2 regions of the Heliomicrobium gestii genome follow, and region 2 is predicted to be linked to the other one. Evidence: riboswitches for the same ligand, from Rfam matches in the RefSeq annotation. Region 2 holds a riboswitch; the other holds the start of a gene.

Region 1 (8,005 bases), on a different contig from region 2:
CATCGGTGGGTCAGATTTCCCCGTTGCCCACTAAAGGCGCCGTCATCCATGCCCTGATCAACGGCCATGTGGCGCTTTTTGTAGAAGGCGAGTCAGAAGCGTTGATGTTCGAAGCGGCATCCATACCAGGGCGCGGCGTGGAGCAGCCGGTCACCGAGGCCGTCGTGCGCGGCCCCCATGAGGCATTCAACGAAAACATCGACAGCAACATCGGCCTCCTGCGCGCCCGCTTGCGCAGCAGCCGGCTGCTGACCGAGATCGGCTTCGTCGGCCGACTGGCGCAGATCCGCTACAGCCTCATTTACGTGGCCGGGTTGACCCATCCGGCGCTGGTGCGGGAGATGCGGCGGCGCATCGAGGCGATCGACGTCGACGCCATTCAAGACATCGGCCTGCTGGCCCAGTATGTGGAAGACAGCCCCAACGCCTTCCTGCCCCAGCAAATGATCACGGAACGACCTGACCGTGTCGCTGCTGCGCTGGCCGACGGCGCTGTGGCGGTCCTGCTCGACCGCAGCCCCTACGCCCTCGTCGCGCCGGTGACCTTTTGGAGCCTGCTGCAATCGCCGGAAGACATGTACCTGCGCTGGCCCTACGGCGCCTTCGCCCGGATCATCCGCTTTATCGCCACACTGATCACCATCTTGCTCCCCGGACTGTATATCGCCGTCACCGCCTACCACCCTGAGATGCTGCCGACAGAACTGATGTTGTCCACGGCCGCCGCACGGGAACGAGTGCCCTTTCCCGTGCTCGCTGAAATCATTTTTCTCGAGTTCGCCCTTGAACTGGTTCGCGAGTCCGGCATCCGCATCCCCAAGCAGATCGGCCCCACCATCGGCATCGTCGGCGCCATCATCATCGGCCAGGCAGCAGTCGAAGCGGGCCTGATCTCGCCAGTCCTCGTCGTCCTCATGTCTGTCACGGCCCTGGCGGTCTTCATCATCCCATCCTACGATCTGCTGTACGGCATCCGGCTCCTGCGCCTGCTCTTTGTCCTCGCCGCTTCCTTATGGGGCCTTTTCGGCATCGCCCTCACGACGACGATCCTGGCCTTTCACCTGGTCACCTTGAAATCCCTCGGCGTACCGCTGCTCTCTCCCGTCGTCCCGGCCCGTTCTCACGGCGATGATGTCATCCTGCGACCACCCATTTTCAGCCAGTCCCAACGGCCTGCTGAAAATCGCCCCGTCGATAAAACCCGCCAATCGCCCCTGCAACGGGACTGGAATCCGGCGGCCCGTGTTCGCGTCAAGGAAAAGGGGCCGCCAAAGGCTTCCCCCAAGCCAGGCGGTTCATCATGAAACAGGCCGATCACATCGGTGTCGTCGAGGCCATTTTCCTGCTCTGGGTGATCCTCGACACCAACATTTTTCTTGGCCTCCCCCGCTATTTCGCCGCCAGCGGAGAGAGCGCCATGTACCTGCTTCCTTTATTCTGTTACCTCTTTCTGTCGCCGATCCTGTGGATGATCATCCGGCTGCGCGCCTACCATCCGCAACTGATCTTCACAGAAATACCGGGCAAACTCTGGGGCCAGTGGGCATCGACGCTGTTGGCGTGGTTTGTGGCGATTTTCTTCGCCTTTTCCACCGGCAACTACCTGCGCCAGTTCGTATCCCTGATCAACGACGCCATCCTTCCCCTGTCACCGGCGTCGTACCTGATCATCCCCTTTGTCTTCGCGATCGCCTTCGGCGCGTACCATGGCGCAGAATCGATCAGCCGGGCCAATTACCTGCTCCTGCCCATCACCCTGGGCGGATACCTGCTTTTGCTGGGAAGCGCTTACATCATCGGGGAACCCTCTTTCGCCACCCCTTTTTTCGGTCCCGGCCTGGATCGACTGTTCTGGGGCGGGCTGTACCGGGTGCCCTATTTTCTCGAAATCGTCATCCTGACGGTCCTCTTTCCCCACTTCCGCAGCAACAAACAGTTCCGGCAGGTGATCTGGTACGGAACCTTTCTCAATGTCTTATTGCTCGCTCTCGGTCTTCTGGCCTATGCGTTGAACTTCCCCCCTACAAACACGCAAAACGTCGGTTTTCCGCTCTTTCAGTTGTCCCGCAACATCTATTTCGGCCGCTACCTGCAGCGCGTCGAGGCGCTGTTCACCTTCATCTGGGTGATCATGTCCATATTTAAAATGTCGCTCTCCCTTTACGCCGGTTCAATCGCCTTTGCTCGGGGGATCGGAGCGCCCTTCTACCAACCCTATGTGCCGCCCATGGCCGTATTGACAGTGGTCTTCTGCTTCCTGGCGCCCAACTACCTGACCGCCCTCGAGTGGGAATGGGGGATTCTTCGCTACGCCTCCACCGTCCCTTTTGTCGCCTTTCTCTCGCTGTTGCTGGTCGCAAGCTACTGGCAGGCGCAAAAAAAAAGCGCCGCCCCAAGGGGGAGGACGCCATCGACACCCTGAGCAACATGCCGAAAAAGAAACGACTGCCGGTTGTGATCGCTATCCTCCTCTGCGGCCTCATCCTGCCCGGTTGCTGGGACAAACGGGAACTGGATCAGTACGCCTTCGTTCTCTCCATGGGCGTCGACTTGGGGCCCCAGGAGGAGATCGAACTGACTGTCCGCATCTCCATCCCTTCATCCTTGACGGCACAAGCGGGGCGCGGCGGCGTATCATCGCCTGCTGAAGTCTCCAAGGTGATCACCGCCACCGGTCGAACCATACCGGAAGCCATGTCCCACCTCGACAGTCAAGTCGAACGTCAGGTGTCTTACATGCACTGCCGGACCGTCCTGCTGGGCGAAAAGATCGCACAGCACGGAATCGTGCCCTATCTTGACGTGTTTAACCGTTACCGCGAGTTTCGGCGGGCGCTCTTCGTCTTTATCGTCAAAGACGTGGCCGTCCGGGATATTTTCATGAATACGACGCCTGTGCTGGAAACAAACGTAGCGCGCTACCTGGAGAGCATCGCCACTTCAGAAGAACGAACCGATTACGCCCCCGTCACCCGCCTGCTCGATATCAACCGGACGATTGAAGAATACCATGTGGACACGGTCATCTCGGTCTTTGCGCTCAATGATCAGATTCTTAAGGAAAAGCCGGACTCTAAAGTGAAGCCGCGGCCTACGCCGGAGTTCAGAAAGGATGGCACGGAAACGCCAGGCGTTGAACCGGAAACATCTGCCGGCCATTTGCACCGTTCCGGCGGCAACCCCCTGGAATACATCGGTTCGGCTGTTTTTATTGGCGGGAAACTGGTTACGTATATGGATGGCGCAGAAAATCGCATCTGGTCGATGCTGATCGGGAGATACAACACCGGCCTTTGGACGTTCCCCGATCCCCATCAACCAGGCAAATACGTTTCCATGCGGCTGAATCACGGCGATCCTCTCCGGGTCACTGTCGACGATTCCGTCCACCCCATACGCATCGAAGTGAAAGTTGAACTGGATGGAACCATCGTGGAAATCAGCAGCCGTAAGCCCTACGCGACACCGGAAGGGTTTCGTGATATGGAGGCGTTCATCAATCGAGAACTGAACAGCCAGGCTATTCGACTGGTCAAGCGGATGCAGAAGATCCCGGCCGATCCCTTTCAATTCGTCCGCACGCTGCGCATGCGCACCCTGACCACTGGGGAGTACTGGAACATCCCCTGGCGTGAATGGTTTCGCGACGCTGAATTCATCGCGGACATCCACGTCCATGTGCGCCGTCCCGGCTATCAGGTTCAGCCGGACGAACCACTCAAACAAGAGGAGCATCTGGTACGATGACCAAAAGCCAAGCATTCGGCATGCTGATCGTGATCGCCATCTGCATCTATACGGTCAATTACGGCCGTTGGCTCCAGCAGCGCGGCTATACCGGCGCCGCCTGGTCCAGCTATCTGCTGGCCGCCGTCGCCTTCCTGGCGCCCCTCGTCTATATATGGATGCGGGCGATGCGAGACTGAGCGGCCTGGACCGCGACGGCTAGACTGGACACGGGGGAATTGCGCCGCCTGCTGTGCCGCCTCGTTTTATCCCTGCCGGTTGAAAGCCGTCATTCCGGTGAGCGCCGTCACGAAGGCAAAGGCGCCCAAGGCCGCCACATCGACGGCAAGGCTGTGGTGAAGCATCACCGCCGCCTCGGGGATGCCCCGGTAGATGACGTTTCTGAGCGCGTCGACGCCATAGGTGAGCGGGTCGACGCGCATGAGCCACTGCAACCACAGGGGGGCGCTCTGCATGGGATACATGGCGCCGCTCAAGAAAAACATGGGCATCGTCAGGAAGTTGGAGATCAATTGAAATCCCTGCATCGACTCCATCCGTCCGGCGATGGAGATCCCCAAGAGCCCGATGGCAAAGCCGATCAGGGCGCAAAGGGGCAAGACGAGCAGCGCCGTGCCGATGGTGATGGGCACGCCGGCCAGCGGCGAGAGGCACAAAAGGACGAGGCCCTGGAAGCAGACGATGGTCCCGATGCCGAGGGCCTTGCCGACGGAGATGGCCCAGCGGGGAACCGGCGCGACGAGGATCTCTTTTAAGAAGCCAAACTCACGGTCCCAGATGATCGAGATGCCTGAGGACATGGATGTAAATAGGACCGACATGGCGATAATGCCGGGGTAGATGAAGGTCATGTAGTTCACATCGTCAGCGCCTGGGGTGACGCGAAATCGCATCGATGCGGCGATGCCCGTGCCGACAAAGGTGAGATAAAAGGTGGGTTGGAGGATCATGCCGGCCCACTGGCTTTTTTCGCGGATGAACCGGATCAGTTCGCGGTACCAGATGACATAGATCGTCTTCAGCACATTTTCCAATGATGACACCCTCTTCTGCATTGATGACCTTCTGATTTCATTTCCGCTTCTGCCGGTGAAACCGCCCTTTCCTTCGATTGCCCTTCCAGCCGCTTTTCGTTAGTATAGGATTAGCACAGTAATAATGAACGCGCCGAAAAGGGCAGGATGACCGAAGGGGCATGTGTTATGGATAATATTATCACTGTCGAACACTTAGTCAAACGGTACAACGATTTTCCCGCTGTCAACGACATCTCCTTCGCGGTGAAGCCTGGCGAGATTTTCGGGTTTCTCGGCCCCAACGGCGCCGGCAAGTCGACGACCATCAAGATCCTCTGCACCTTGCTCTCGATCACCTCAGGCCGGGCCGTCTTGAACGGCTTTGACGTGGAAAAGGATCCCTTGAAGGTGCGTCAGTCGATCGGTCTGGTCTTTCAGGATTTTTCCCTCGATGACCGCCTAACGGCCATGGAAAACCTCTACTTTCACGGGATGCTGTACAACGTGCCCCGGCGTCTCTTGCAGGAGCGGATGGATGCCGTTCTGGAAATGGTTCAACTGACCGACCGTAAAAAGGATCTGGTGAAGAAATACTCCGGCGGGATGAAACGCCGGTTGGAGATCGCCCGGGGCCTCCTCCACTACCCAAAGGTGTTGTTCTTAGACGAGCCGACCATCGGCCTTGATCCCCAGACCCGCACCGCCATCTGGGAACATATCCTGCACCTTCGACACAGCCTAGGGCTCTGCATCTTCCTGACGACCCACTACATGGATGAGGCGGAGCACTGCGACCGCATCGCCGTCATCGACCATGGCCGGATCATCGCCCTCGATACGCCGACAAATCTGAAGAAAACGACCGTCGGCGGCGACCGGATCACGCTGACCGCTGACGACAATGAATTTATGGCGGAGGAATTGAAAAACCGCTTCGGTATGGAAGCGGTGCTTTCGGACGATACGTTGAGTTTTCAGGTGGAACAGGGCGACGCTTTCATCCCGCGCTTTCTCAGCGCATTTCCCAACCAGGTGAAGGCGATCCGCCTCCATGAGCCCACCTTGGATGATGTCTTTTTATCCCTGACAGGGCGCGGGATACGGGATGATCTTTTGAGCGATGGGGAGCGGTTTCGGCAGAGGAGGTTGAGGAGGAGACGATAGAAAGGAAAAACCTTCTAAAACCCGCTTGCTCCTGCCGGTTTTTCGGCGTATAATCTATGTCGTCACCATCGAATTCACTGCACAACAATTTCACAATCCACACCTTGCTAGGGGTGCCGTCGCACGGCTGAGAGAGAAGGTCCCTTCTCAACCCTTTGAACCTGACCTGGGTCATACCAGCGGAGGGAAGCAATCGGAAGCGCCCATTTTTTCGCTTTCTGAACGGCTTGCCCTTTGCGGCAAGCCCTTTTGTTTTTCCCCTTCTTCAGCGTTTGCCCTTCAGCGTTACCCTTTACGTCAACCCGCTGTCATTGCGGAAAGGAGTGCCTCCATGCGCGCTACTGTCAACGGCGCCCCGGTGGAATTGCCGGGCGTCACCCCCTTGCTCGCCTTTCTGGCCGAGCGCAAACTGAACCCTGCCGTCGTCGTCATCGAGCACAACGGCCAGATCCTGCACCGGGATCGCTGGCCCGACACCTGCATCAGCGACGGCGACACCCTGGAAATCCTGTCATTCGTAGGAGGAGGTTGAACCATGGATCGACTGGTCATCGGCGGCCGGGAACTGAAGAGCCGCCTGTTCATCGGCAGCGGCAAGTTTGCCGACGAAAGCATCATCGGCGACATCGTCGCCCAGACGGGTGTGGAGATCGTCACCGTCGCCCTGCGGCGCGTCAGCCTCTCCGGCGACGGCGACAACATCCTTCGCTGCATCCCCAAGGAGTGTGTCCTGCTGCCCAACACCTCAGGCGCCCGGACGGCCGAAGAAGCCATCCGCATCGCCCGCCTGGCCCGCGCCGCCGGATGCGGCGACTGGGTGAAGATTGAAGTCATCTCCGACAACAAATACCTGTTGCCCGACAACAACGAGACGATCAAAGCGACCCGCGTCCTCGCGGAAGAGGGCTTTGTCGTCCTTCCCTACATGCACCCCGACCTCTATGCCGCCAAGGAACTGGAGCGGGCCGGCGCCGCCGCCGTCATGCCCCTGGGCGCGCCCATCGGCACAAACCGGGGCTTGAAGACGAAGGAGATCGTCCGCATCCTCATCGAGGAGTGCCGCGTCCCCGTCATCGTCGACGCCGGCATCGGCAAGCCCTCCGAAGCCGCCGAAGCCATGGAGATGGGCGCTGCCGCCTGCCTCGTCAACACAGCCATCGCCACCGCCGGCAACCCCCTCGTCATGGCGCGCGCCTTCAGCCAGGCTGTCGAAGCCGGTCGTCTCGCCTACCTGGCCCAGCCGGGCGAAACCACCGAGTACGCCCGGGCCAGCTCGCCGCTGACAGGCTTTTTGAGGAGTTAGGCCCATGCACTCTTTTTATGAACAGATCGAAGCCTATGAGGGCTTTGACTTTGCCCGATTTCTGGAGGGCGTCTCCCTCCGCCAGGTCGATGGCGTCTTGAATAAAGACTACCTCTCGCCCCATGACTTCCTGGCCCTTCTATCCCCCGCCGCCGCAGAGCGGTTGGAGGCGATGGCTCAAAAAGCCCATCGCCTGACGCGGCAGCACTTCGGCCGCGTCATCCAACTCTACACGCCCATCTACCTGGCCAACTACTGTGTCAACCGCTGTGTCTACTGCAACTTCAACCACCGCAACGACATCGAGCGGCGGCAACTGACAACGGCGGAGATCGAAGGGGAGGCCGAAGCCATCGCCGCCACCGGGCTGCGACAGATCCTCCTGCTCACCGGCGAAAAGCCGGGCAAGGACGCCCTCGATTACCTGATCAACGCCGTGGAGATCGTCCGAAACCACTTCACCGCCGTCGGGATCGAGGTCAACCCCATGGATGTGGCGGCCTACTGCCGTCTGGCCGAAGCCGGTGTGGACAGCCTGACCATCTACCATGAAACGTATGATCGCGCCGTCTACGACCGGCTCCACCCGGCCGGGCCGAAAAAAGACTACCGCTGGCGCCTCGACGCGCCGGAGCGAGGCTGCCAGGCCGGCTTCCGGGCCGTCAACATCGGCGCTCTGCTCGGCTTAAACCACTGGCCCTCAGAAGCCTTCTTCACAGGCCTACATGCCAGTTACCTTCAAAACAAATACCTGGGCGCAGAGATCGGCATCGCC
Region 2 (8,005 bases):
AGTGCGCCGTCGCGTCGATGAGGCCATGGCGGCCACCGGTATCACCGAACTGCGCCACCGGCCCGTTCACGCCCTCAGCTACGGCCAGAAAAAACGGGTCTGTATCGCCGGCGTGGCGGCCATGCGCCCCCGCGTCATCATCCTCGACGAACCGTTGGCCTGGCTCGATCCCGCCGGAGCGAAAAGCATCCTGGACCTGCTGGAGCGTTTGAACCAGGAAGGCACGACCATCGTCATGTCCCTGCACCAAATGGACATTGTGGCCCGCTAGTCTGACGAGGTGGTCCTGTTGGATCAGGGGCAGCGGCTCTTCCAGGGAGCGCCCCGGGAACTCTTCGCCCGACGCGATCTGTTGACCCAAGCCGGTCTGGAACTGCCTTGGCCCATGGAGATGCATCAGGCCTTGATCGATCGCGGGATACTCCCCGTTTCGAATGATTCCTCCGGGATAGGCGTGCCGCTGGATCGAGACAGCCTGCTCCGGTCGCTCGAACAGGCCTGGCAAACACGCGACTGTCCAAAATAGCCCGGACAACCTGTCACGAAAATGACCCGGAACAAGGGATCTCCCATTGTTCCGGGTCATGCTTTTTTAGTCTCTTTGCGCGTTCTTTTGGCACACGACGCCCCGGCCTTGCCCGACGAAAAGGGGAGCGCCGATCCGTTGGCGCAGCCATTCGACGGCCTTCGTAGCCGCTTCCGGCACAGAAAAACCGTGGGCGAGGCCGGCAGCCAGCGCCGATGCCAGGGTGCAGCCGGTGCCATGCAGATCGGCGCCCGGCGTCCGTTTTCCCCAGATCCAGTGTCGCTCCTCCCGGCTGATCAACAGATCGACGATCCGGTCATCCGCCAGTTCAGGCAGGTGACCGCCCTTAAGCAACACCCATGTCGGCCCATACTGAAGCAGCCCTTCCGCCGCCGCCGCCATGTCCTCTATGCCGCGAATGGGCATGCCCGAAAGTGCCTCCGCTTCCGGCACGTTCGGGGTCAGCACGGTGGTGATGGGCAGCAGATCGTCCCGGAAAGCCTCCAGCCCGCCACCGACCAACAGATTGACACCGGTGCCGGAACTGAGAACCGGATCGACGACCAGGGCGGGCGCGGCGCCTTCCCGGACATAGTCGCCCCACAGGCGCCCGAGCCCGCTGATCACGGCGGGCTGCTGCAGCATGCCTGTCTTGACCACGGCCGGTCGGAGATCCCACAGGACATCGCGGATCTGTTCGAGCACCCATTGGGCAGGCAACGGGAAAAGACCCAGCACGCCGGCGCTCGTCTGGCGCGTCAGCGCCGTGACGGCAGCGCCGCCGTAGACGCCAAACTGCGCCAAGACCTTGAGATCCGCCTGAATACCGGCGCCACCGCTCGGATCGGAGCCGGCGATCGTCAACACCTTGGGCAACATGATGCTCGCTCCTGTTCACTAGCCCGGTATACAGGCTATCGAAAATGATTGTACCCTTTCGCCGCCAACGGAACGACGTTCCTGTCCGTTTCGGGAGGATAGACGGCCATGATCCCCTCGGCCTGTTCGGTCAGTCGACCGATCACCGTCACATCGGTTCCCGCGTCTTGGCGCACTTGCGCGATCAGTCCGGGAACCTGCTCCGGCGGCGCAGTAAAGATCAACTCGTAATCCTCGCCGCCGGTGAGCGCCCATGCCAACAGGTCTTGCCCGGTCGCTTCGGCCAGTCGCCGCGTCGCCGGGTGGATCGGCAACGCCGCCACATCGATTCGCGCGCCACAGACCGAGTTCCGGCAAAGGTGGTGGACCTCGCTGCTCACGCCGTCGCTCACATCCATCATCGCCGTCACCCCGCCATGCTCGACGAGGGCCATCGCTTCTGCCACCCGAGGCGTCGGATCAAGGTGCCTCGACAGCAGGAGCTTCCGGTCGGCTTCACTGACCGCCGCCATACCGGTTCCCGCTTTCTCCCTTCCCGCAGAAAGCAGCAGATGCAGCCCCGCCGCCGAGTCGCCGACAGAACCGGTCACGAGTATCAAGTCCCCCGGCGCTCCTCCCCCTCGACCGATGGGCCCTTTAACCGCCAATCCGAGCAGGGTGACGTTGAGCACCCACTTGTCGGAGCGAACCGTATCGCCACCAGCCAAGACGACGCCGTAACGAGCAGCCACCTCTCCCATGCCGGCGTAGACCTCTTCCACGTCCTCCACAGCCGCGCCGGCGGGAACGCCGATGGAGAGAAAGGCCCACGCCGGAATCCCCCCCATGGCGGCGATATCGCTGATGTTGACGGTCAGGGCCTTACGGCCGAGCAGACGCCGCCGCTCCGGCGACCAGAGGAAGTGGACGCCCTCGACAAGCATGTCTGTCGTGACCAAAAGGGACTTCCCCGCGAGCCCGTCGATCACGGCCGCGTCGTCGCCGATCCCCCAGCGCAATCGGGGGGATGCTATTGCCGACGTGAGACACCCAAGCCCCCCGCCCCGGCTGTCATCCGGCGAACCGGCAGCGGCAGACTGCCAGGCCCGGGCCAACCGTTCGATCAAGCCAAACTCGCCAACCGACGCCAGAGGGGTGCCCTCTTTTTGCCTGTTCACTGGCTCGCCTCCGTGCTCCCCGTCCGGGCCACTTCCGCGGCAATCCCTCGTGCCGCCTGTTCCGGATCGCCGGCGCTCATGATCGCCGAAACAACAGCCACACCGCGACCGCCTGCCGCCACCACCGCAGCGGCGTTGCCAGCATGAAGGCCGCCAATGCCGACAACAGGGATGGAGATTGCCCGGCAAATCGCAGCCAATCCCTCCAGGCCGATCCCCGGCGCCTCTGCTTTCGTCGGCGTCGTAAACACGGCGCTGGCGCCGACGTAGTCCGCTCCGGCCTGTTCGGCGGCGATGGCTTCTTCCACCGATGACGCTGAAATGCCGATGCAGACATCAGCCCCGAGGATTCGCCGGGCCATCGCCAAGGGCATGTCCTCCTGCCCGAGGTGGACCGCCGGGGCGTTGACCGCCATCGCCACATCGATCCGATCATTGACGACGAAAAGAGCGCCGTAACGGCGGCACAGATCATGGATCGCCTGCGCCTCTTCGACCATTTGCCCCGTTCCGGCCGCCTTTTCCCGGTACTGAACGATGTTCACCCCGCCACGCAGCGCCGCCTCGACCGTATGGAAAAAGGACCGGCCGCCACAGGCGCGCCGGTCTGTCACCAGATAAATCCACGGGACATCCCTATGAAAAACCGACCCTCCGGCTTGTTCCGGCACGGGCTCGTCCCTCCATCTCTTTCTATTCAACCATGCCAATGGCTTCAACCCGAGCCAGTTGCGCCGCCCGCTCCCCAGCGAGCCGGTATACAGCGTCAAAAAAGGCCGTTTTGAAGGTCATCGGCCCCCGTGGCGCCGGCCAGGTCGGCCCGGCCTCCTCGAGAGACGACCGTCCGGCAGCGATCTCTCCGGCTGCGCCGTAGAAGGCCAGTGCGGCCGTCGCCGCTACAAGGGGATCTTTTTCGACGGCGCAGAAGCAACCTGTCACCGATGAAGCCATGCAGCCGGTTCCCGTCAGGCGGGCCATCCAGGCGTCGCCGTTTTCGATCTTCATCGTCTGTCGTCCATCCGAAACGTAATCGACGACACCGGTCACCGCGGCCACGACGCCGAAGCGCCGAGCTAACGCCCGAGCGGCGGCGCAGGCATCGCCGCTCACCGCATCGACGCCCTTCACTTCCCCATCCAATCCGGCCAATACCGCCGCTTCCGCCGCATTGGCTCGGATGACGGATACCTTAACCGCTTCCAGGATGCGCCGGCACGATTCGGTGCGCAGCCCTGTCGCGCCGGCCCCCACCGGGTCGAGGATGACCGGCACACTGGCCTGATTGGCTGCCTTGCCGGCGATCATCATCGATTCAATCCAGGGGAGGGTCAATGTGCCCACGTTGAGGACGAGCGCGCCGGCAATGGCGGCCATCTCGGCCACCTCTTCCGGCGCATGGGCCATCACCGGCGAAGCCCCCGTCGCCAACACCATATTCGCGCAGTCATTCATCGTCACGTAGTTCGTCAAGTGGTGGATGAGCGGGCGTCTCTCCCGCATGATCGCCAGTTTTTCGGCGAGGCAACTCCCAACCCAGTCCCTCATCGCGATTCCTCCTCTGGAACGATTCCCCCATGGCGACAGGACACCCTGAAGAAGCGCTCTCCCCCCTGCAGTGTGACCCTTTTTCACTGACCCCTGCAGGAACGGTTAGCAGGAGCCTGCCGGTCTGCCCAGATAATCGCTGACGATGCGCATGGCGCAGTAGGGACCACACATGGAACAGCCGGTCTTATCACGCGTATGGGGATGTTTGTCAAAGGCCGTCGGATCCATCGACAAGCGGCGCTGTTCGCCCCAGTCAAGATCCTTGCGGGCCTTGCCCATGGCTTTGTCCCAATCCATGGCGCCCTTGATCCCCTTCGCCAGGTCAGCGGCATGACCGGCGATGCGGGAGGCGATGACGCCCTGGCGGACATCCTGCTCAGTCGGGAGACTCAGGTGTTCCGCCGGGGTCACATAGCAGAGGAAGTCGGCGCCGGCCGCCGCAGCGATGGCCCCGCCGATGGCCGAGGTGATGTGATCATACCCCGGCGCCACGTCGGTGACCAGGGGGCCGAGCACATAGAAGGGCGCCTCTTCACAGAGCCGTTTCTGCAGTTTAATGTTCATCTCCACCTGATCCATGGGCACGTGACCGGGGCCCTCGACGATCACCTGCACACCGGCGGCGCGGCAGCGCTGGACCAGTTCGCCGAGAACCATCAGTTCCTGCACCTGGCCCCGGTCCGTGGCGTCGGCGATGCAGCCGGGCCGCAGCGCGTCGCCAAGGCTCAGGGTGATGTCATACTCCTTGGCGATCTCCAGGATGCGATCAAACTGGGAGTAGAAGGGGTTTTGACGCTGGTGATGAATCATCCAGCCCGTCAAGAAGGAGCCCCCGCGGGAGACGATATCAGTGATGCGCGGGTGCTTGCGCAGCCGTTCCAACGCCTCCATCGTCAGCCCGCAATGAATGGTCATGAAATCGACGCCATCTTCAGCCTGCTTTTGAACAGCCCGCAGGATATCCTCTTCTGTCATGTTGATGATGGCGCCCTTCAATTCCTGGGCCTCCACTGTCGCCTGGTAGATGGGCACCGTGCCGAAGGCGATGGGGCAATCAGCGATCAGCGCACGGCGCACGCCATCGATATCGGGGCCGGTGCTCAGGTCCATGACGGCGTCGGCGCCGCACTCGATGCTGATGTCGAGCTTGCGTTTTTCAAATTCGATGCCCGACGTTCCCTTTGACGTGCCGATATTGGCGTTAACCTTCGTTCGCAGGCCCCGGCCCACGCCGCAATAGGAAGCGCGAGGACGGCGATTGTTGGCCGGAATGACGATCCGCCCGGCGGCGATCTCCGCCATCAAGGCTTCCGGCTGCCACCCTTCCGACTCGGCCACCTGGACCATCTCCGGTGTAACTTCCCCTCGCAGAGCCTTTTCCATCTGAGTCCCATAGATTCTGCCTAACTGCATGACGATACTCCTCCTCATTTGATTCTGCCCTGCACGGATAAAGAAATCCCTTCCCGAATGCAGGAAGGGAATACGCGCGCCAAAAACTCGCGTTATCCGCTTTCCTCCGCTGGCATTCCTCCAGATCAGGTGCAAAGGGTCGACACCGCTGTCGCCGGCGCCCTCTCAGCCCGGGCATCGTCCGGGCTCCCCTAGCGGTAAACCTTATGAAGTTACCGATTGCCTGCTGCTGGTTCTATTCGACAAGAATAGAAATATCCCTTCTCCAATAAACGGGCAGGATTTTTGTCTCTTGAAGGCGAATTATTTATAACTGATTTATGGCCCAATCGCTTCAATTTTCTTGCCTCTTTTTCTCGGCTTTTTCAGGTCTTTATCCGAGCCTTTCTCTAGGCTTGCATGGAGGCCTGTCGTCCGTTGCGCACCAATGCCACTAGCAAAGGGGGCGGCCCGGTTGAGAAAAGTATCCATCGAATCCGTTGAGCCGGGCATGATCCTGGCGCGCAGCATCTACAGCGCTGACGGAAGGACCCTGCTTGGCGCCGGCATCACTCTTTCCACCCCCTTCATCCGGCGGCTGAAAGAGTTGGGTGTACCGGCAGTCCTGATCAAGGATCAGGTGATCGGTGATCTAACCGTCCCCGACGTGCTCAGCGAGCAGGTGCGGCTCGCCGCCGTGCAGACGATCCGTCACTCCTTCGCTCGCGTCCAATTGCACGCCGATAAAGGCTTAGAGCCGATGGCTGTCAAGACAGCCACCTCTGACATCATTGACGAGGTGCTGCGCAACCGTCATGTCATGTACCACGTGGCTGACATTCGCACCTTTGACGATTACACCTTCGGCCATTCTGTCAACGTCTGTGTGCTGTCCGTATTGACGGGCATCGCCATGGGATATAACGAACTCGAACTGTACGACCTGGCTTGCGGCGCTATCCTCCATGACATCGGCAAAATGCTGATCCCCTTGGAGGTCCTGAACAAACCCGGACGGCTGACGCCGGAGGAATACGCTGAAATCCGCCGCCACTGCGACTACGGCTTTGAGATCATCCGTCACCAATGCGAGTTCTCCCTGGCGGCCGCCCATGTGGCCTACCAACATCAGGAACGCTTCGATGGCTCGGGATACCCCCGCCAGCTCAAAGGGGAAGAGATCCACGAATACGCCCGCATCGTCGCCATCGCCGATATGTACGACGCCCTAGTGGCCGATCGAGTCTACCGCAAGGGCTACCTCCCCTACCAGGCCCACGAGATCATCCTGGCGGCCAGTTGCCGTGAACTGGACCCGAACATATCTCAGATCTTTTTGCAGAATATCGCCATCTACCCGATCGGAAGCACAGTGCAACTGAACACGGGAGACATCGGCGTCGTCGTCGACGTGAACAAGGCCTTTCAGAGTCGGCCTGTCGTGCGCCTCCTCTACGACGCTGACGGCGCCCCCCTGAAGCGGCCCTACGAGTTGGACCTGACCCGGCATCTGACCGTTTTTGTCGACAAGGTGCTCTTCGAGGAGCATGTGAAGGAATTGACCACCCCTCACTACCAGGAAGCAAAATAGGAAAAATCCTTTTAAGCAAAGAAAGATGGCGTGCAAACGGGCTCCCCCGTTTGCACGCCATTTCCTGTGTCCAAGTGACTTTCAACGCCACCCCTGAACATCCCCGATCAGATGGTTCCAATTCGGATCAATAATAATGCCAAATGCTCCGGTATGCCTGCGGATCCTCGCCCCGCTGTTCCATCTCCTGCAAAAAATCCAGGATAGCCACGTCGGTAAACAAAAACGGTTGGGGATCCGACGGCATATCCCAGGGGTAGAATTCGTAGATCCGCCGGCCCTGGCGGTCGACCATGATCACCTCGTGATCCTGACCGGCGCGCAGGTAGTTTTTCCCGAGGCGAGGGATGTTGAAGACAGCTTCATCAGATCGCGCAAGGCCGGGCAGCAGCCGCGCTTCCTCGGCCTGCTCCTGGAGCAGGCGGGCGATGGGCGCCCGGTAGGCGCGCGTCTCCTCTTTGCCCTTGGTGTTGAAGGTGTAGTAGGGATCGACGCCGACCAGGCGCAACAAACGGCGCAGCGCCGCCATCTCGAAGCGCCGGGCGTTTTCCAGTGTAAAGACAGCCTGATTGTAAAGGGGCAACCCCCGCTGGCGCAAGCGCTGGAAGGCCTCAGCCGCCTCAGGCGTCACCTCATAGGGGTGTTCAACATGGGTCATGACGACCACTTCCCGCCGCCCGGGCAGCCGGTACGATGCCAGCAGGTCGGCAAAGGCGTCGGTGATGCGCATCGGCAGGACGACAGGCGTCCGGGTGCCGATGCGGATGCGCCGGATATGGCGGAAGGCGCTGACGGCGTCGAGCAGCCTCTTGAGCGCGCCATCGGACATGATGCCGGGATCGCCGCCGGTGATCAGCACCTCTTCCACTTCGGGATGCTGGCGGAACCAGGCCAGGGCTTTGTTCATCTTGT

The links. Region 2 has a riboswitch for thiamine pyrophosphate ahead of thiC (phosphomethylpyrimidine synthase ThiC). Riboswitches for the same ligand answer to the same signal wherever they lie in the genome.
Region 1: it holds a riboswitch for thiamine pyrophosphate, as region 2 does, so the genes downstream of both, thiS (sulfur carrier protein ThiS) here and thiC (phosphomethylpyrimidine synthase ThiC) in region 2, are expected to answer to the same signal.

What each region holds. Positions count from the first base shown of each region.
Region 1 covers NZ_WXEX01000011.1:100,977-108,981, forward strand. The annotation lists gene GTO89_RS13025 (spore germination protein) at 1-1,304, shown strand, start outside; gene GTO89_RS17430 (GerAB/ArcD/ProY family transporter) at 1,301-2,422, shown strand; gene GTO89_RS13035 (Ger(x)C family spore germination protein) at 2,428-3,747, shown strand; gene GTO89_RS13040 (hypothetical protein) at 3,744-3,926, shown strand; gene GTO89_RS13045 (ABC transporter permease) at 3,993-4,802, opposite strand; gene GTO89_RS13050 (ATP-binding cassette domain-containing protein) at 4,950-5,927, shown strand; TPP riboswitch at 6,027-6,132, shown strand; gene thiS (sulfur carrier protein ThiS) at 6,259-6,459, shown strand; gene GTO89_RS13060 (thiazole synthase) at 6,463-7,230, shown strand; gene thiH (2-iminoacetate synthase ThiH) at 7,235-8,005, shown strand, end outside.
Region 2 covers NZ_WXEX01000007.1:131,635-139,639, forward strand. The annotation lists gene GTO89_RS09900 (energy-coupling factor ABC transporter ATP-binding protein) at 1-271, shown strand, start outside; gene GTO89_RS09905 (hypothetical protein) at 290-526, shown strand; gene thiD (bifunctional hydroxymethylpyrimidine kinase/phosphomethylpyrimidine kinase) at 593-1,405, opposite strand; gene thiL (thiamine-phosphate kinase) at 1,441-2,562, opposite strand; gene thiE (thiamine phosphate synthase) at 2,559-3,233, opposite strand; gene thiM (hydroxyethylthiazole kinase) at 3,256-4,107, opposite strand; gene thiC (phosphomethylpyrimidine synthase ThiC) at 4,213-5,523, opposite strand; TPP riboswitch at 5,608-5,726, opposite strand; gene GTO89_RS09935 (HD-GYP domain-containing protein) at 5,978-7,093, shown strand; gene GTO89_RS09940 (KamA family radical SAM protein) at 7,221-8,005, opposite strand, start outside.